One region of the Actinoallomurus sp. NPDC052274 genome, then DNA from elsewhere that is predicted to be linked to it. Evidence: predicted binding sites of a transcription regulator. Region 1 holds the regulator's gene; the other holds the start of a gene.
The links. Region 1 encodes LexA, which represses DNA repair genes until DNA is damaged. Its sites were predicted from a motif close to TCGAACANNTGTTCGA; they were not measured.
Positions count from the first base shown of each region.

Region 2: the regulator LexA is predicted to act here: its motif matches at 6,256-6,271, upstream of recA (recombinase RecA).

Region 1 covers NZ_JBFAUT010000028.1:17,063-26,923, forward strand. The annotation lists gene AB0K82_RS23590 (SDR family oxidoreductase) at 1-91, shown strand, start outside; gene AB0K82_RS23595 (Fic family protein) at 351-1,343, opposite strand; gene AB0K82_RS23600 (vitamin B12-dependent ribonucleotide reductase) at 1,728-4,553, opposite strand; gene nrdR (transcriptional regulator NrdR) at 4,626-5,090, opposite strand; gene lexA (transcriptional repressor LexA) at 5,743-6,447, shown strand; gene leuS (leucine--tRNA ligase) at 6,601-9,066, opposite strand; gene AB0K82_RS23620 (cytochrome P450) at 9,315-9,861, opposite strand, start outside.
Region 2 covers NZ_JBFAUT010000025.1:47,032-56,892, forward strand. The annotation lists gene AB0K82_RS22085 (prolyl oligopeptidase family serine peptidase) at 1-283, shown strand, start outside; gene rny (ribonuclease Y) at 607-2,178, opposite strand; gene AB0K82_RS22095 (DUF6597 domain-containing transcriptional factor) at 2,611-3,573, opposite strand; gene AB0K82_RS22100 (VOC family protein) at 3,609-4,055, shown strand; gene AB0K82_RS22105 (regulatory protein RecX) at 4,106-4,975, opposite strand; gene recA (recombinase RecA) at 5,018-6,133, opposite strand; gene AB0K82_RS22115 (ATP-grasp domain-containing protein) at 6,328-7,200, shown strand; gene AB0K82_RS22120 (hypothetical protein) at 7,269-7,661, shown strand; gene AB0K82_RS22125 (glutathionylspermidine synthase family protein) at 7,665-8,870, shown strand; gene AB0K82_RS22130 (DUF350 domain-containing protein) at 8,920-9,369, shown strand; gene AB0K82_RS22135 (DUF3046 domain-containing protein) at 9,493-9,687, opposite strand; gene AB0K82_RS22140 (ATP-dependent helicase) at 9,756-9,861, shown strand, end outside.

The DNA of each region.
Region 1 (9,861 bases):
GGCCGTCGCCCGCGCCATCGCCTTCGCCGTCGAACAGCCCCACGACGTGGAGATCGGCGAGATCACCATCCGCCCGACCGTCCAGGGCTAGGACCTGTCCGGTGGATCCCTGTGACAGTACGGAGACCAGGCCGACCTCTGCCCGACAGCGGCGGCCTTTCCCGAGCATCCGGTACAACGACGCCCCCTCACGGCGAGCGCGCCGGCTCGACCTGCACTTGAGGGCGCGCTGCCCTTACGGTGGGGCACTGCACTTATTCGGGGGTGCAGTATTCCTCAGGGCGACAGGTGGCCAGGGGCAGTCGGCCGTCACCCGCCTCGCACCGAGCCCGCCGACACACCCTCGTCGTTCACTCCTGCCTGGGCCTCCGCCGATGTTTTGATTCCCGGTATGCGTCCACGGCCTTGCGGGAACTGCGCCATATCCCATCGTGTCCCTGAAACGCCTCCAACCGCCCGCGCTGTGCCGCCTGCCGAAGGGCAGGAAGCGAGAACTCCTCATCGACGAGCGCTACAAGGGGAACCATGCGAGCCGGTCCTGCCACGTTGGGCACGATGAACCGGTTCAGGTTGTCATGCATCGCCCGTGCGATCAGCTCACCCAGCGATCCGGGGTCGCCAGCGTCCGCTCGCTGCATCGCCATCAGGTAGGCGTCTCGCTGCTTCTTGAAGATGATCACGGGCGGGTATCCCAAGCGCACCAAGATCAGGTTGAGGACCAGCCGACCGGTTCGGCCGTTCCCGTCAATGAAGGGGTGCACCTGCTCGAAGGTGTTGTGCAACCGCGCGAGGCGCTCCGGAAAAGGCTGGCCATCGTCGTCTGCACCAGCCTCCTTGCCCAGCAGGCACACCTGCCCGATCCACTCCTCCAAGCAAGCAGGGACGAGCGGCCAGGCCGGCGGCACCATGCCGGCGGAGAACGGCTGTATGTCGTGTTCTCGGAAGTTCCCCGGCGACTCACGCTCGGTGGCATCTGGATGCGGCGCGACGTCCCAGACGGGCGTCATGGCCATGTGATGGATCTGACGCACTTCCCCGACCGTCAGGAGTCTTCCGTCGTGCCAATCCCCGGGCTCGAGCGCCTGCCGGTAGACCCATCGCGCGGCATCGGCATATCCACGGACCTCGTTGTACTCCTTCAACGACTTCGCGCCGACCGCCCGCCCTTGGTCCAACAGCAGCTGCACCTCGCGCAGCACCAGCGTGTTCCCTTCCAGAGCGGTCGAGTGATGAGCCTCCAGATGCCAGATGTCATCCCAAATCGCCCGTGCCTCACGCGGGTCCGGCAGACCTCCGTACCTTTGGTTCAGTTCGGCCAGAGCCTTGTCGAGCCGCTGGTACACGACCGCCCTACTCGGTCGCCCCCTGCCCACGCCACACCTCCGCATCTCGACGGCCGACCGCGCGACAGAGCGGCTCGACAAGTTGATAACCCATTCGAGGAGCTAATTAAACTTATCAAGTAGCAGGCTCGACAGGGAGCAGGAAGGTCGATCATCCAGGTATGACCGGATCGCCCCTGGCACGGCTCACAGATCCTTCAGCAATGCAGACCCTCTCGGAGACCGGACGTGGACGCGCTCGCCAGGGCCATCTCCCTCAGCTCGCCGACCTCCATCCGTGTTGTGTCGCATGCAACATCGGCAGGGCGCGACAGAAGCGGGGAGCCGATCACTCGTCGGCCCCCCGCTCTGACCAGGTACTTCACACGTTAACGGCGCCCGAAATCAGCTGCAGCCGCTGGTGGAGCCGCAGCCCTCGCAGACGTAGCAGCTGCCGGCCGGGCGCATCTTCGTGCCGCAGGTGAGGCACAGCGGCGCGTCCGCCGTACGGCCCTGGTGGCTCTCGATCAGCTCGGTCGAGGAGTGCGCCGCCGCGGGCTCCTCCGGCTCCTTGGCCTTCGGCTGCTCGACCGGCACCGACTGGGCCAGCGACTCGCGCTCGACGTCCTCCTCGGCGTGCAGCGCGGCCGGGTCCTGGCCCGCCGCCTGCGCCGTGCGCTCCTCGGCGGAGAAGATCCCCAGCTCGGCGCGCGTCTCGTACGGCAGGTGGTCGAGGGCGAGGCGACGGAAGATGTAGTCCATCATCGAGGTCGCCATCCGGATGTCCGGGTCGTCGGTCATGCCGGCCGGCTCGAACCGCATGTTGGTGAACTTCTCGACCCACGTCTCCAGCGGCACGCCGTACTGGAGGCTGATGGAGATCGCCATCGAGAAGGCGTCCATGACCCCGGCGAGCGTGGAGCCCTGCTTGCCGAGCTTGAGGAACACCTCACCGAGCCCGTTGTCCGGGTAGCAGGAGGCGGTCATGTAGCCCTCGGCACCGCCGACGGAGAACCGGGTGACGGTCGCGGTCCGCTGCTTGGGCAGGCGGGTCCGCACCGGGCCGCGCTCGATCACCGGGGCCGGCGCCGGCGCCTCCTCGACCTTCTCCTCGGTCTTCTTCTTGGCCACGGACAGCGGCTGGCCGACCTTGCAGTTGTCGCGGTAGATCGCCAGGGCCTTGAGACCGAGCTTCCAGCCCTCGAAGTAGATCTTCTCGACGTCCTCGACGGTGGCCTGCTCCGGCATGTTCACGGTCTTGGAGATCGCGCCGGACAGGAACGGCTGCACCGCGGCCATCATCCGCACGTGGCCCATCGGGCTGATCGCCCGCTCGCCCATCGCGCAGTCGAAGACCTCGTAGTGCTCGAGGCGCAGGCCGGGCGCGTCGACGACGTGGCCGTGCTCGGAGATGTACTCGACGACCGCCTCGATCTGCTCCTGCTGGTAGCCGAGCTTCTTCAGGGCGCGCGGCACGGTGTTGTTGACGATCTGCATCGAGCCGCCGCCGACCAGCTTCTTGTACTTGACCAGCGCCAGGTCGGGCTCGATGCCCGTCGTGTCGCAGTCCATCATGAGGCCGATCGTGCCGGTGGGCGCCAGCAGCGACGCCTGGGCGTTGCGGTAGCCGTTCTTCTCGCCGACCTTGAGGCACTGCCGCCACTGCTTGGTGGCCTCGCTGTGGATGGACTTGTCCATCACGTCGAGCGTGCGGATCTCGTCGTTGGCGACCGCGTGCTTGCGCATGACGCGCTGGTGCGCCTCGGCGTTGCGGGCGTAGCCGTCGTACGTGCCGACCGCGCCGGCCAGCTCGGCGGAGCGGCGGTAGGCCACACCGGTCATCAGCGAGGTGATGGCCGCCGCGAGCGAGCGCCCGCCCTCGGAGTCGTACGCGTGGCCGGTCGCCATCAGCAGCGCGCCGAGGTTGGCGTAGCCGATGCCGAGCTGGCGGTACGCCCGGGTCGTCTCACCGATCTTCTCGGTCGGGAAGTCCGCGAACGTGATGGAGATGTCCATCGCGGTGATGATCAGCTCGCTGAGCTTGACGAACCGCTCGACGTCGAAGGTGTTGTCGTCGTTCAGGAACTTCAGCAGGTTGATGCTGGCGAGGTTGCAGGACGAGTTGTCCAGGCTCATGTACTCCGAGCAGGGGTTGCTCGCCGTGATGCGCCCGGTCTCGGGGTTGGTGTGCCAGTCGTTGATCGTGTCGTCGTACTGGATGCCGGGGTCCGCGCACTCCCAGGCCGCCTGGGCGAGCTTGCGGAACAGCCCCTTGGCGTCGACCTGGCTGATGGCCTCGCCGGAACGGCGGGCGCGCAGGCCGAAGGAGTCGCCGGACTCCACCGCGCGCATGAACTCGTCGGAGACGCGGACGGAGTTGTTGGCGTTCTGGTACTGGACGCTGACGATGTCCTTGCCGCCCAGGTCCATGTCGAAGCCGGCGTCGCGCAGGGCGCGGATCTTGTCCTCTTCGCGCGCCTTGGTCTCGATGAACTCCTCGACGTCCGGGTGGTCGACGTCGAGGACGACCATCTTCGCCGCCCGGCGGGTCGCGCCACCGGACTTGATCGTCCCGGCGGAGGCGTCGGCGCCGCGCATGAACGACACCGGGCCGCTCGCGGTGCCGCCGGAGGACAGCAGCTCCTTGCTGGAGCGGATGCGGGAGAGGTTGACCCCCGACCCGGAGCCGCCCTTGAAGATGACGCCCTCTTCCTTGTACCAGTCCAGGATCGACTCCATCGTGTCGTCCACGGACAGGATGAAGCACGCGCTGACCTGCTGCGGCGAGGCGGTGCCGACGTTGAACCAGACCGGCGAGTTGAAGCTGAAGACCTGGTTGACCAGGGCGTGCTTCAGCTCGTGGTCGAAGATCTCGGCATCCTCCTCGGACGCGAAGTAGCCGTTCTTGACGCCGGTCTCGGTGTACACCCCGACGACCCGGTCGACCAGCTGCTTGAGGCTCGACTCGCGCTGCGGCGTGCCGACCGCGCCGCGGAAGTACTTCGAGGTGACGATGTTGACCGCGTTTACGGACCAGGTGTCGGGGAACTCGACGCCCTTCTGCTCGAAGTTCACCGACCCGTCGCGCCAGTTGGTCATGACGACGTCCCGGCGCTCCCACCGGACGTCGTCGTACGGGTGGACGCCCGGCCGCGTGAAGACGCGCTCCATCTTCAGGCCCCTGCGACCCGCCTTGCCCCGTCGGGCTGAGCCGCTCACCGTCTCCGTCATGACATCCCCCTTCTCGGGCACACCAGGCCCACCTCCAGGATTACCCGTACAGCCCGCGGTCCGGGCGCCGCCCTAGGAACGGGCGTCGCCGCCGGACGCCACGCGCAGCGATTCGATTTCCTTGGCGAAGTCGTCGAGCGTCTCGAACCCCCGGTAGACGGAGGCGAATCGCAGGTACGCGACCTCGTCGAGTTCACGGAGCGGGCCGAGGATCGCCAGCCCGATCTGGTGCGAGGGAATCTCGGCGTTCCCGGTCGCCCGGATCGCCTCCTCGACCCGCTGGCCGAGCATGGCCAGGGCGTCCTCGTTGACGGGACGGCCCTGACACGCCCGGCGCACTCCGGCGATGATCTTGTCCCGGGAGAACGGCTCGGTCACGCCACTGCGCTTGGCGACCATCATGAGCACCGTCTCCTGGGTGGTGAAGCGGCGGCCGCACTCGGGGCACGAACGCCGGCGCCGGATGGCGGCCCCGTCGTCGGCCGTGCGGCTGTCGATGACCCTGCTGTCGGTGTGTCGGCAGAACGGGCAGTGCATGGCTCCGGACTCCTCCCCCTGACAGCGGGTCACGCGCGAACTGCGCGAACCTCACCTCGTAACCACAACCTATGGTGAACTACATCCATGTAACTACTAGATGTTGGGGTCCAACCGTAGAGCCCGGCCGAGTGCATCGCAACCCGCGTGGGGCACCCGGCGAGAAGACGCCGCTCACATGGCGATCCGCCGCCCTCGTCGGCGTGTCGGGCCTTCCCCCGGGGGCGACGATCGGCCGCTTCGACCTCGTACATCCTGGATCACCTGCGGAAACGCAGCCGACGCCCGTCACGGTGAGGTCGATCACATCCCGGCCGGCGGCCGCGCGGGCGCGGGCGTCGCGCCCCCCCAAGACTGCCACGGGCGCACCGGCGCCGCGTCGGCGGGCACCCCCTTCGCGCCGGCCGCGCGAGAGCGCCGATCACGACGAGGCGGCAAGGCGTCGCCGCCAATGGCGCCCTCCTTCCCCGAACCCGGTCCGGGAATTACCCTCGAACGTATGTGCGAACCAAACGCGACATACCCCGGACCGCAAAATTCGACATTTTTCGAACACCTGTTTGATCATTTCCCGCAGAAGCGATAACGTCCCACTACGGGACCGAAATACCGGCGGCGACGCGTCACCGGGAAGACAGCCATCGGAGACACCATGAGCAAGGTTCGGGAAATGCCCGACGGCCCGGGCGACGAGAGCGGCCTGACCGTCCGGCAGCGCAAGGTGCTGGAAGTGATCAGGGACTCGGTGCAGCGGCGCGGTTATCCGCCGTCGATGCGGGAGATCGGCGAGGCCGTCGGCCTGACCAGTACCTCCAGCGTGTCCCACCAGCTCCGGACCCTGCAGCGCAAGGGTTTCCTGCTGCGCGACCCCAACCGGCCGCGCGCGGTCGTCGTCCGCATGCCAGGATCCCCGGCCATCGCCGCCGAGGCCGACGGCGAGTCGTACGAGGTCGCCAACGGCCAGGAGGCTCCCACGCGGCCGGCGCCCGCCTACGTCCCACTCGTCGGGCGCATCGCGGCGGGTGGCCCCATCCTCGCCGAGGAGGCCGTGGAGGACGTCTTCGCGCTGCCGCGGCAGCTCGTCGGCGAAGGCACCCACTTCCTGCTCAACGTCACCGGTGACTCGATGATCGAGGCGGCCATCGCCGACGGCGACTGGGTCGTCGTGCGTCAGCAGCCCGTCGCGGAGAACGGCGACATCGTGGCGGCGATGATCGACGGAGAGGCCACCGTCAAGACGCTCAAGCGCCGCGACGACAAGGTCTGGCTGATGCCGCACAACCCGGCGTACGACCCGATTCCCGGCGACGACGCGACCATTCTCGGGCGCGTGGTGGCGGTCCTGCGGAAGATGTGATCCCGCCCGGGATCCCCGGCGGCGACGCGGCCGTTCCGGGGCGCACGGTGACGGTCCCGCGGAATACGTGATCAGCCCCGGTTCGGTGCCACGGCACCGAACCGGGGCTAGTGCGTGTCCGACGAATCCCTGGCGGACACGCACCGGCGCCGATCAGGCGGGCACGATGTTCACGATCTTCGGAGCGCGCACGACGACCTTGCGGACGCCCCGGTCGCCCAGGGCCGCCCTGACCTTCTCCGACTCCAGCGCCAGGCGCTCCAGGTCGCCCTCGGCGATGTCCGGGGACACCTCCAGGCGGTCGCGGACCTTGCCCGCCACCTGGACCACGCAGGTCACCGACTCCTGCACCAGCAGCGCGGGCTCGGCCGCCGGCCAGCCGGCCTTGACCACCGGAGCCGTACGGCCCAGCCGCTCCCACATCTCCTCGGCGGTGTACGGCGCGACCAGCGACAGCATGACCGCCAGGGTCTCGGCGGCCTCCCGGACCGCCGGGTCGCCGGCGCCCGCCCCCGTGTCGATGGCCTTGCGCGCCGCGGAGGTCAGCTCCATCATCCGGGCGATCGCCACGTTGTAGCGGTGCGCCTCGACCAGCCGGGTGACCTCGTCGATCGTCCGATGCGTCACCTTGCGCAGCTCGACGTCGCCGGTCGCCGGGTCGGCGCCCGGCGCGGACGTCACCTCGGCGGCCACGCGGAAGACCCGCGCCAGGAACTTCACCGACCCCGACGGCGACACGTCCGCCCAGTCGATGTCGTCCTCCGGCGGACCGGAGAACAGCATCGTCAGCCGTACGGCGTCGACGCCGTACGCGGCGATCTGCTCGCCCAGGTCGACCAGGTTGCCGGTCGTCTTGGACATCGCGGAGCCGTTCAGGATGACCTGACCCTGGTTGACCAGCCGTTTGAAGGGCTCGGTGAAGTCGACCAGGCCCATGTCGTACAGCACCTTGGTGAAGAACCGCGCGTACAGCAGGTGCAGGATGGCGTGCTCGACACCACCGGTGTACTGGTCGGCCGGCATCCACCGGCGCACCTTCTCGGCGTCGAACGGGCCGTCCTCGTACCCCGGCGAGCAGTACCGCAGGAAGTACCAGGAGGAGTCGACGAAGGTGTCCATCGTGTCGGTGTCGCGCTTGGCCGGAGCGCCGCACTTGGGGCACGGGACGTTCACCCAGTCGGCGGCGGCCGCCAGCGGCGACACGCCCTTCGGGGCCAGGTCGGCGCCGCGCAGGTCGTCCGGCAGGCGCACGGGCAGCTGGTCGTCCGGGACCGGGACCTCGCCGCAGGCGTCGCAGTGGATGATCGGGATGGGCGTGCCCCAGAACCGCTGCCGGGAGATCAGCCAGTCGCGCAGCCGGTAGTTGACGGCGGCCTTGCCCAGGCCCTTCTCCTCCAGGATCTCGACGATCCGCGGGATGGCGGTGGACTTGGTCAGGCCGTCCAGGGGACCCGAGTTGACCAGTTCGCCCTCGCCGGGGGTGGCGGTCCCGGTCTCACCGGGGTCCGCCTCGCCCGTGTGCACGACGACGCGGACCGGCAGGCCGAACTTGCGGGCGAAGTCCAGGTCGCGCTGGTCGTGGGCGGGCACCGCCATGATCGCGCCGTGGCCGTACTCGGCCAGGACGTAGTCGGAGGCCCACACGGGGATCCGCTCGCCGTTCACCGGGTTGATCGCGTAGCGGCCCAGGAAGACGCCGGTCTTCTCCTTGTCGGTGGCCAGCCGCTCGATCTCCGTCTCGCGGCGGACCGCGTCCCGGTAGGTCTCGAACTCCGCGCGCTGCTCCGGCGCGCAGATCTCGTCGGCCAGCGGGGCGTCGGCGGCGACGACGAAGAAGGTCGCGCCGTACAGGGTGTCCGGCCGGGTGGTGTAGACGGTGATCGGCTCCGCGCGCCCCTCGATCTGGAAGGTGACGTCGGCGCCCTCGGAGCGGCCGATCCAGTTGCGCTGCATCAGCAGCACCCGCTCGGGCCACTCCAGCTCCGCCATGTCGGCCAGCAGCCGGTCGGCGTACTCAGTGATCTTGAAGTACCACTGCGTCAGGACGCGCTTCTCGACCACCGCGCCGCACCGCTCGCAGTGCCCGTTGACGACCTGCTCGTTGGCCAGCACGGTCTGGTCGTTCGGGCACCAGTTGACCTGGCCGCCCTTGCGGTACGCCAGGCCGCGCTCGTAGAAGCGCAGGAACAGCCACTGGTTCCAGCGGTAGTACTCCGGGTCGGAGGTGTGCAGCCGGCGTGACCAGTCGAAGGAGGCCGCGTAGCGCTTAAAAGACTCCGCCTGGGTGTCGATGTTGGTGTACGTCCACTCGGCGGGGTGGGAGTTGCGCTTGATCGCGGCGTTCTCGGCCGGCAGACCGAAGGAGTCCCAGCCGATGGGGTGCAGGACGTTGAAGCCCTTCTGGAGCCAGTACCGCGCCACCACGTCGCCGATCGCGAACGCCTCGGCGTGCCCCATGTGGAGGTCGCCGGAGGGATACGGGAACATGTCCAGCGCGTACTTGCGGGGCCGCTCGTCGGCGGGGTCCTCGCTCGCCGCGAAGGGCTTCAGCTCCTCCCACCGGGCCTGCCACTTGTCCTGGAACGTCCGTGGGTCGTAGTTCTCGTCGGCGCCTGTCATGGTTCCTCGTCTGATTCGCACGGCTTCGGCTGGCGGTGAACCGTGCCCCTGGCATGAGAACGCCCCTCACGCAGGAGGGGCTGCCGCGTCGACGGCTCGGGTCAACGCGGCCGGCTGAGGAGCAGCCGAGATCGCATACCTCAAGACTATCGCAGACGCAAGGACGCCGGGCGGCCGCCGGACGACGCCTCGCCCGGGCGAAGCGCCGTTCGGCGGCCGCATCAGGACGGTGCCGTGGGCGCGGCGTGTCAGATGGCGTACGGCAGGTGCTTGATGCCGTTGATGAAGTTGGACAGCAGGCGGTCGGGCTCACCCGTGGCGCGGACGCCCGGAGCCCGGCGGAACAGTTCCCGGAACATCACGGTGATCTCCCGGCGGGCCAGGTGGGCGCCGAGGCAGAAGTGCGGGCCGGGGCCGCCGAAACCGACGTGCGGATTGGGATCGCGGGTGATGTCGAAGACGTCCGGGTCGGTGAAGACGGTCTCGTCCCGGTTGGCCGACCAGTAGTAGAGCAGCAGCTTGTCGCCGGCCGTGAACTCATGGCCGTTCAGCTCGGTGTCGCGGGTCGCGGTGCGCCGCATCCAGATGACCGGCGAGGCGTACCGCACGATCTCCTCCACCGCGCCGGGGACGTACCGCTCGAAGTCCGACGCGATCAGCTCCCGCTGCTCCGGGTAGCGGGTGAGCAGGTGCAGGCCGTGGGCGATGGCGTTGCGGGTGGTCTCGTTGCCGGCGACGACCAGGAGGATGAAGAACGAGCCGAGCTCCTGGTCGGTCAGCGACTCGCCGTCGATG
Region 2 (9,861 bases), on a different contig from region 1:
GATCGTCTCCCCGCCGCAGTCCGAGCGGTTCGCCGAGGCGATGGCGCGCAAGCAGACGCCGTACGCGTACCTGACGTTCGAGGGAGAGTCGCACGGGTTCCGGCGCGCGGACACGGTCATCGCCTGCCTGGAGGCCGAGCTCGCCTTCTACGGGCAGACGCTGGGGTTCGAGCCGAAGGACGTCGCGCCGATCGACCTCACCGTCGGCCGCCCGCCCGCCGAGGAGGCCGGCGCGCCGGGGCCGGAGGCCGCCGCCTCGGAGCAGGCCGAGACCACCGCCTGAGGCCTCCGGGCCCACCCACGCCCGGCCGGGCCGCCCGGCCCGGGACCGCGGCACGGTCCTGGAGCGCGGTCCCGGAGGGCCGGACCGGATCCCGGATCCCGGAGCCGGAGCACGGTAACGGAGGCCGGAGCCGGAGCACGGTCACGGAGTCCGGAGCACGGTCACGGAGGCCGGAGCACGGTCACGGAGGCCGGAGCCGGAGCACGGTCGCGGGAGGCAGTCCGGAACGCGGTTCCGGAGCGCGGCCCCGGAGCGAGGTGGGCCGCCGCCGGTCCGGGAAGACCCCGGCCGGTACGGCGGTCCGGTCGACCGGGCCGCGGTCGTCAGCGGGCGAACTCCGTGGCGCGCGACTCGCGGACCACCGTGATCCGGATCTGGCCGGGATAGGTCAGCTCCTCCTCGACCTGCTTGGCGATGTCGTGCGCGATGACCTGCGCCTGCAGGTCGTCCACCGAATCGGGCCGCACCATCACCCGGATCTCCCGGCCGGCCTGCATGGCGAAGACCTTCTCGACGCCCTCGCGCGTGGCCGCGATCTCCTCGAGCCGTTCGAGCCGCTTGACGTACGCCTCCAGCGACTCGCGCCGCGCACCCGGGCGGCCTCCGCTGATGGAGTCCGCGGCCTGGGTCAGCACCGCCTCCACGGTGCGCACCTCGACCTCGTTGTGGTGCGCCTCGATGGCGTGCACGACGTCCTCGTCCTCGCCGTACCGCCGGGCGATCTCCGCACCGATCAGCGCGTGGCTGCCCTCCACCTCGTGCGTCAGCGCCTTGCCGATGTCGTGCAGCAGCGTGCACCGCTTCAGCAGCGGAACCGGCAGTCTCAGCTCGGCCGCCATGACCCCGGCCAGGTGCGCCGACTCGATGAGGTGCGCCAGGACGTTCTGCCCGTACGACGTCCGGTACCGCAGGCGGCCCAGCAATGTGATCAGTTCCGGGTGCATGTCGGTGAGCCCCAGCTCCAGCAGGGCGTCCTCACCGGAGCGCACGCACAACTGCTCGACCTCGGCCTTGCTGTGCTCGTAGATCTCCTCGATCCGCTGCGGATGGATCCGGCCGTCGAGGACCAGCTTCTCCAGTGTCAGCCGGCCGACCTCCCGGCGCACGGGGTCGAAGCAGCTCAGCAGTACGGCCTCGGGCGTGTCGTCGATGATGAGGTTCACGCCGGTCGTCGTCTCGAAGGAACGGATGTTGCGGCCCTCACGGCCGATGATCCGGCCCTTCATCTCGTCGCTGGGCAGGTGCAGCACCGACACGACCGACTCGGTGGTCTGCTCACTGGCGACCCGCTGGATCGCCAGGGTCACGATCTTGCGGGCGCGTTTCTCGCCCTCTTCGCGCGCCTCGTTCTCGATGTCCCGCGTGATCAGCGCGGCCTCGCGTTTGGCCTGGTTCTCGATCAGGGAGACGAGCTCGGTCTTGGCCTGGTCGGCGGTGAGCCCGGCGGCCTGCTCGAGCACGCTCTTGCGCTCGTCGTCGAGCCGGTCGAGCGCGGCCCGCCGTTCCTTCAGCGCCTGCTTGGCGTCGGCCAGCTCACGGGCGCGCTCCTCCAGGCGGCGCACCTCGTCGTCCAGCCGGTGCTCGCGCTCGGCGAGCCGGGCCTCGCGGCGCTCGAGATCCTCACGGAGCGCCCGCAGGTCCTCCTTCAGCGACTTGATCTCGTCCTCGACCTCGGATCGCGCCGCCGCGGACGCCTCCCGCGCCTTGACCTCGGCGTCGCTGATGATCTCCTGGGCGTCGGCGCGGGCCTTGGTGACGATCTCCTCGGCGCCCCGCTGCGCCTCCGCCTGCTCCTCGTTCGCCGCGACCGTACGGGCGGCTGCGTCGAAACGGCGCAGCACGATGAGGACCAGGACGACCAGCGCCAGGATGACCGCCAGTGCCGCACCTGTCACGACGTAAATCACGGCACTGACCCCTCTCCTCGACGCTGCGCCATCAGGAGGCCCTGATGTCGGCGACGCGAGGCGTTACGGGCGCGCCGTACGGTCCCGGGACGGCCGCGACCAGCGCCCCCGGCCGCTGCCGGACGCGCATGATCAGGCGGGCTCCGGAGCGTTCCAGAACCCTGGCTATGCGAACCACCGGCTGCGGGAGCCGGGCACAACACCCTTCAACTGGTCGAACGCGGTCAGTCCTATGGCAATCCGCACTGCGCGGAGTAACACCTCACTGCGGTAACCGTAAGCGGCCAAGAGGTAATGGGCAAGAAAAGACCCCACGTTCCGGACGATTCACTCGATCTTTGCAGTAACGGTCCATGTCAGGGCCGAGGCAGAGGTGTGAGCGGGTCACCCCCGACGGCCGGTTTCGAGGAGCCCGTCGGGTCAAGCCGGGAAGTCATGCCCTGTGTCACCGGGCCGGCCGGCCGTCGCCGCGGACGGGTGACGTTCGGCCAGCAGCGCGGACGGCGTCAGCCCTGCCAGGACGCGCACCTCCCGGCTCAGATGCGCCTGATCGGCGTATCCGGCGGAGACCGCGAGCTCGGCCAGCGACCTTTCCGGCCGGACCGGACCGGACCGCGTACAGGCCCGATCCGACCGCGTACGGGCCCGATCCGACGCCGGCCGCGTACGGGCCTGGGCGGACGGCGTACGGGCCTGGTCGGACAATGTCAGGAAGCGTTGGAGGCGCGCCACGCGCCGCAGGGTCCGTGGCTCCAGCCCGGTCGCGGCCAGGAGCAAACGGCGCAACTGGCGCTCGGAGAGGTCGAGCTCCCCGGCGAGGTCCGCGACCCGTGTCCCGGTTCGCATGAGACGGCGGACGGCGTACTCGATCCGGCGGTCCTCCGGCGGCCCGTCCACAGCGGGCGACCAGCTCCGACCGCGCCATACGTCGTCCGCGATCCGTCCCGCCTCGGCGGCCGGGAACAGCTCGCGGAGCGGCACCTTGAGGTCGCGCAGCTCGCAGGCGGGCAGGCCGAGCACCGTGCCGATGGCGGCGGTATGGATGCGCAGCCCCCGAAGGCGTTCCCCACCGCGCAACCGGGGCAGGACGGGCTCCGTCGCCGGCCCGACGACGACCGCGCTCCCGTCCGCCGAGACGATCACGTCCGCGCAGGCGTCCGGCAGCACCCGCTGCACGTAGCCGTCCACCCGCTCGTCGACGCTCTGCTCCCACCAGCACCGCACGAACGGGTGCGGCTCCGCGGGGGCGACCTCACGGTAGAGCGACGCCGGGTCCGGCCGGGTCAAGGGCGCCGGGTCCGGCCGGGTCAAGGGCGCCGGGTCCGGCCGGGTCAAGGACGCCGGGTCCGGCGCGTGCGAGGACGTCGTGTCCGATCCGTTCAAGACCGCCTCCCCGCGCTCGCGCCATGCTGGAGAACATGGAACAGCGAGCACACTTCATCACTCTGTCGACGCCCGACCTCGACGCCGCCCGGGCCTTCTACCGCGACGGGCTCGGCTGGACACCGCTCCTGGACGTCCCCGGCGAGATCATCTTCTTCCAGATCGCCCCCGGCCTGGTCCTGGGCCTGTTCGAGGCGACCAAGTTCGTCGCCGACATGCAGGGCACGGCGAACGACGGGAGGCTCGGCGGTCTCACCCTGTCCCAGAACGTCGCGACCCCCGCCGACGTCGAGGCCACCGTGAAGCGCGCCGTCGAGGCCGGCGGAACGCTCGTCAAGAGCCCGCAGACCGCGGAGTTCGGCGGCTACCACGGCCATGTGGCCGACCCGAACGGCGTCGTCTGGGAGATCTGCCACAATCCGGGCTGGCGGGTCGACGAGACCGGCCGCGTCCACCTGACACCGATCGAGAACACGCCTTGACGCGCCCCGGCCTGGAGTCCGGGGCCGCGCGGAGGATGCCGGTGGCGACATCAGTCGTCGAACGATAGATCCGGGAGTTCCTCGGCGCCTTCGGCCTCCAGCGCCTCGCGGACGACACGGTACGCCAGGCCGCCGGAGTAACCCTTGCGGGCGAGCATGCCCATCAGCCGCCGGGTGCGCTTGACCGGGTCGAGGCCCCGGGTGCCGGGCAGCCTGCGGGCGACCAGCTCGCGGGCCGCCGCCTCCTCCTGCTCCGGGCCGAGCTCCTCCATGGCCTCGCTGACCGTCTCGTCGGCGACGCCGCGTCGCCGCAGCTCGGCCGCGAGCGCCCGGCGGCCCAGCCCCCGGCCGGCGTGGCGCGACTCGACCCAGGCGCGCGCGAACGCCGCGTCGTCGATCAGCCCGACCTCGGAGTAGCGGCCCAGCACCCGCTCGGCGACGTCGTCGGGCACGCCCTTGCGGCGCAGCGCGTCGGCGAGCTGGGCGCGGGTCTTGGGGGCGAAGGAGAGCTGTCGCAGGCAGATCTCGCGCGCCACCGCCTCCGGATCGGCGGGCGGGCCCTGCGCCGCCGGGCTGCCCGGCGTCGGCCCCTCGGCGAGGCGGCCCCCGCCGCGCCTCCGCCCCCGCCGCCCCGGCCTCCCGGCCGCCGTTGTCTCACCGCCCGCCGTGTTCCCCGGACCGGCCGTCGGAAGAGATTCGGCACCCGCCGGACCGGCCGCGCCGGTCGCCGGGGCGGCTTGGGCACGCGCCCGCCGGGCCGCGCCGCCCGCCGACGTGTTCGCGCCGCCCACCTGGATCTCTGTGCCGTCCGCCGGAAGAGCTTCGGTGCCCGCCGGATCGGCCGTGCCGCCCGCCGACGGGTCCGCGCCGGGTTCGGTCCGGCGTGGAGCGGGACGCCGCCACCCTTCAGGAGCGTTCATGGGTCAGTCCCTCGAGCGGTCCCACCGAAGGACGACCCGGGATCACACGTCTCCCGGCTTCGGGGTCTTCGCGGCACGCTTGGCCGGTGCGGCCTTGCCCGCAGCGGCAGCGGCCGCCGGAGGAGCGGCGGGAGCGCCCGCCGGCTCCGCCGGGGCGTCGATGCGCGGCCCGACGCCGAGCTTCTCCTTGATCTTCTTCTCGATCTCGTCGGCGATGTCCGGGTTTTCCTTGAGGAACCGCCGCGCGTTCTCCTTGCCCTGGCCGAGCTGGTCGTTCTCGTAGGTGTACCAGGCGCCGGACTTGCGCACGAAGCCGTGCTCGACGCCCATGTCGATCAGGCCGCCCTCGCGGCTGATGCCCACGCCGTAGAGGATGTCGAAGTCGGCCACCTTGAACGGCGGGGCCATCTTGTTCTTGACGACCTTGACGCGGGTGCGGTTGCCGACCGCGTCCGTGCCGTCCTTCATCGTCTCGATCCGCCGCACGTCCAGCCGCACCGACGCGTAGAACTTCAGCGCCTTACCACCGGTGGTCGTTTCGGGCGAACCGAACATAACCCCCACCTTTTCCCGCAGCTGGTTGATGAAGATCGCTGTGGTCTTGGTCTGGTTGATGGCGCCGGTGAGCTTGCGGAGGGCCTGGGACATGAGGCGGGCCTGGAGGCCGACGTGGCTGTCGCCCATCTCGCCCTCGATCTCGGCGCGGGGCACGAGCGCCGCGACGGAGTCGATGACGACGACGTCGATCGCGCCGGAGCGGATCAGCATGTCGGTGATCTCGAGGGCCTGCTCACCCGTGTCGGGCTGGGAGACGAGGAGGGCGTCGATGTCGACGCCGATCTTCTTGGCGTACTCCGGGTCGAGCGCGTGCTCCGCGTCCACGAACGCGGCGATGCCGCCGGCCTTCTGCGCGCTCGCCACGGCGTGCAGGGCGAGGCTCGTCTTACCGGAGGACTCCGGACCGTAGATCTCGACCACGCGGCCACGCGGGTAGCCGCCGATGCCCAGGGCGACGTCGAGGGCGATCGAACCGCTCGGGATCACCTCGACCGGGGGGCGCCCCTCCTGGCCCAGCCGCATGACGGAACCCTTGCCGAACTGCCGCTCGATCTGCGCGAGCGCCGCCTCGAGGGCCTTCTCGCGATCGTTTGCTGCCATGTGAGGTGTCCCTGTGGGGTCGATGCCTGCTGTTGTCGGAAGCGACGTTACGGGGACCCGCCGACAATTTTCGAGGGTCCGGCCCACCACTGTGGACAACGTCGTCGCTTCCTTCACTCTAGCCGAACACGTGTTCGATCATGAACGGACGCGCCGATTCCCCCGGGAAAGACCCGGCGTCTTGCCCTACGCTGATGCACAGGATCATGCCGGTGACCATCCTCATGTGCGCCGACCCGTTGCACCCCCGGCGGGTCGACGAGCACTTCGCCCGAGAGGCCGAGGCCGTACGTGCGCTCGGCGGATCGGTCGCGCTCATCGACCATGACGCCCTGCAGCGCGGTGACGCCGCCGCGGCCGTACGGCGCGTGCCCGACGGGCTGGGAACGGCCTGGTATCGCGGCTGGATGGCGACGACGGCGCAGTACGCCGCGCTCGCCGCCGCGCTCGCCGCCCGCGGCGTCGTCCTCGCCGTTCCGCCGGACGGCTACGAGAAGGCCCATGAGCTGCCCGGCTGGTACGACACGTTCGCGGGCGTCACGCCCGCCAGCGTGTGGCTGCCGCTGTCCCCCGGCGCCACCCCGGCGGCCGACAAGCTGGCCGAGCTCGTACGCCCGCTGCGGTCCGGGCCGGCGGTCGTGAAGGACTACGTCAAGTCGCGCAAGCACGAGTGGGACGAGGCCTGTTACATCCCCGACCTCGCCGACGTGGAGCGGCTGCACGCCGTGGTGACCCGGTTCGTCGAACGCCAGGGCGACCTCCTCGCCGGCGGCGTCGTCATCCGTGAGTACGAGCGGTTCGACGGCGGCGAGGCCCGCGTGTGGTGGGTCGACGGCGAGCCGGTGCTGATGGGTCCCCACCCGGACACGCCGGACCGGTATCCGCGTCCGCAGGCGGACCCGATCGCGCCGTGCGTGCGCGCGCTCGGCTGCCGGTTCATCACGACGGACCTGGCCCGGCGCGAGGACGGGACCTGGCGGGTGGTCGAGGTCGGCGACGGTCAGGTGAGCGATCTGCCGTCGGTGGCCGAACCTGCGGATCTGTACCTCAGCTTCCCGATCAGGTAGTGCTTTCGTCAGGATCTTGGCTCTAGACTTACCGGTCATCACTCCCAACTCCGGAGATCCGACCGCAAATGCCCCCGAAGGACGCCCGCCGGATGATGCGGTCCGGCATCGTGCAACTCAGCGCGGTGAGCCTTCTGTCGTTGACCCTCGTCGGTTGCTCCTCGCGGAGTGAGACCGCGTACTGCGTCGACAGCTGGGCGCCGGCCGGCAGCTCCTACCGCGTCGTCCCCGACTACTTCTGCGACAACGGCGGATCGTACGGGCGTTACTACTGGTACTACGGCGGCCGGTACCGCAACAACGGCTACGTCTCGGGCGGCTCGTCGGTCCGCCCGCGAGGGGGCACCCGGATCGTCTCGCGCGGCGGCCGGGTGATCTCCAGCGGCAAGAGCCACAGCAGCGGCCATGGCGTCTCGCGGGGCGGGTTCGGTCACCACGGCAGCAGTTCGCGGGGAGGCTGAGCGGTGCGGCGCGGGCATTCGAAGCCCCGGGCGCGCTGGGATCAGATCGTCGAGTCGCAGGGGCTGGCCTATCACCGCACCTCGCATCCCGAGCATCTGACCCGCCCGTACTGGGACGAGTCAGTGCACTACACGTTCGAGATGGACGAGGTGCTCGCCCTCGAGGAGACGGTCGAGGAACTGCACCGGATGTGCCTCGCCGCGGTGGAGCACGTCGTGAGCACCCGCCGGTACGCGGTGTTCGGCATCCCGCAGTGGGTGTGGCCGCTGATCGAGGCGTCGTGGCGGCGCCGCGACCCGCACCTCTACGGGCGGTTCGACCTGTGGTACGACGGCTCGGGCCCGGCGAAGCTGCTGGAGTACAACGCCGACACCCCGACCTCGCTGCTGGAGAGCTCGATCATCCAGTGGTACTGGGTGCGCGACACCCACTCCGACGACGACCAGTGGAACTCCATCCACGAGCGGCTCGTCGACCGCTGGAAGGAGATCGCCCCGGCCGTCCGGTCCGGCACACCCGGAGTGCCCGCCGGATCGGCCGTGCACTTCGCCTGGACGAACGAGGACGAGACCGGCGAGGAGGTCATGACGATCGCGTACCTGCAGGAGACCGCCGAGCAGGCGGGCATCCCCGGGATCGCGATCGCCATGGAGGACATCGGCTGGCACCACGACCGCGGCCGGTTCGTCGACCTCCAGGACCGCGACATCACGGCGTTCTGCAAGCTCTACCCGTGGGAGTGGATCGTCGGCGAGCCGTTCGGGCGGAACGTCCCGCGGGCCGGCTGGGTCGAGCCGATCTGGAAGATGCTCCTGTCCAACAAGGCGCTGCTCGTGCTGCTGTGGGAGCTCTACCCCGGCCACCCGAACCTGCTGCCGTCCTACCTCGGCACGCCGGGCTCCCTCACCTCGTACGTGCAGAAGCCGCTGCTGGGACGTGAGGGCGCGAGCATGCGGATCGTCACGCCGGACGGCGTGCGGACGGCCACGCCGGGCGAGTACGGCGCCGAGGGCTTCGTCTTCCAGGAGTTCTGCCCGCTGCCGGACTTCGAGGGCGAGCACCCCGTGCTCGGCGCCTGGGTGGTCGGCGACGAGGCGGCCGGGCTGGGCATCCGCGAGACGTCCGGGCTGATCACCGACGACACGTCGTCGTTCGTCCCGCACCGCATCCCGGCCGAGCCCGAGGACGGCGGAGCAGGCCCTTCCTGACCGGTTTTCCCCTGGCACTCCCCCGACCTCGGCAAAGGAGAGAAGACAGATGGTCCTGGCGTTCTCACACGACTTCGGCACGGCGCTGGGCAAGGGCGCCGGCGCGATCGCCGCGTACACGGCCGTCGGCCTGGTCCTGCTGCTCATCGGCTTCTTCGCCGTCGACGTGACCACGCCGGGACGGCTCACCTCGATCATCCGTAACGGGCGGAACACGAACGCCGCGCTGCTGGCCGTCTGCGGCATCGTGGGGGTCGGGCTGGTCGTCGCCTCCTCGATCTACGCCTCCGGCGGCCGGCTGAGCGAGGGGCTGATCGCGACGCTGGTCTGGGGACTCGTGGGCATCGTGGCCCAGCAGATCGGGTTCCTGATCATCCGGGTCCTGCTCCGCATCGACGTCGCGGCGCTCATGGCCGCCGAGTCCCTGGAACCCGCCGCCGTGCTCCTCGGCGCGACGCAGGTGACGATCGGCCTGATCACCGCGGTCGCGGTCATCTGACGGCCCGCCGGCCGACCGCGGCCCGGCTACCGGCCGTCGTACGGCGCGAGCCGGGAGCGTACGGGCGCCGCGCCTACTCCTGGACGAGCCGCGTACGCGCCTCGGCGAGCAGCCGGTCGACGCTCACCGGAGCCGTTGCTGAACGTCGAAGGTGGCGCAGACGGCCCGCCAGACGTCCTTGGCGCTCTCCCCGTCGGCCAGCGCCTGCTCGATGGTGCGACCGTCGAGCTCGGCCATGACGTAGTCCTTGGCCACGCTCTCGGCGTAGCCCTCGCCGAACTGCTGGTTCATCCGATCCCAGAACACCGTTAGTCGCACGTGCCCCAAGCTACCGCCCGTCGTCACCGGCGAACGATTCAGTCGGTGGGGCGAGGCACACTGACAGAATGAACCCCGTCGACCGTTTCTCGGCCCCGACACGGGCCTGGTTCACCGGGGCCTTCGCGGCGCCCACGACGGCCCAGACGGGCGCCTGGGAGGCGATCGCCCGCG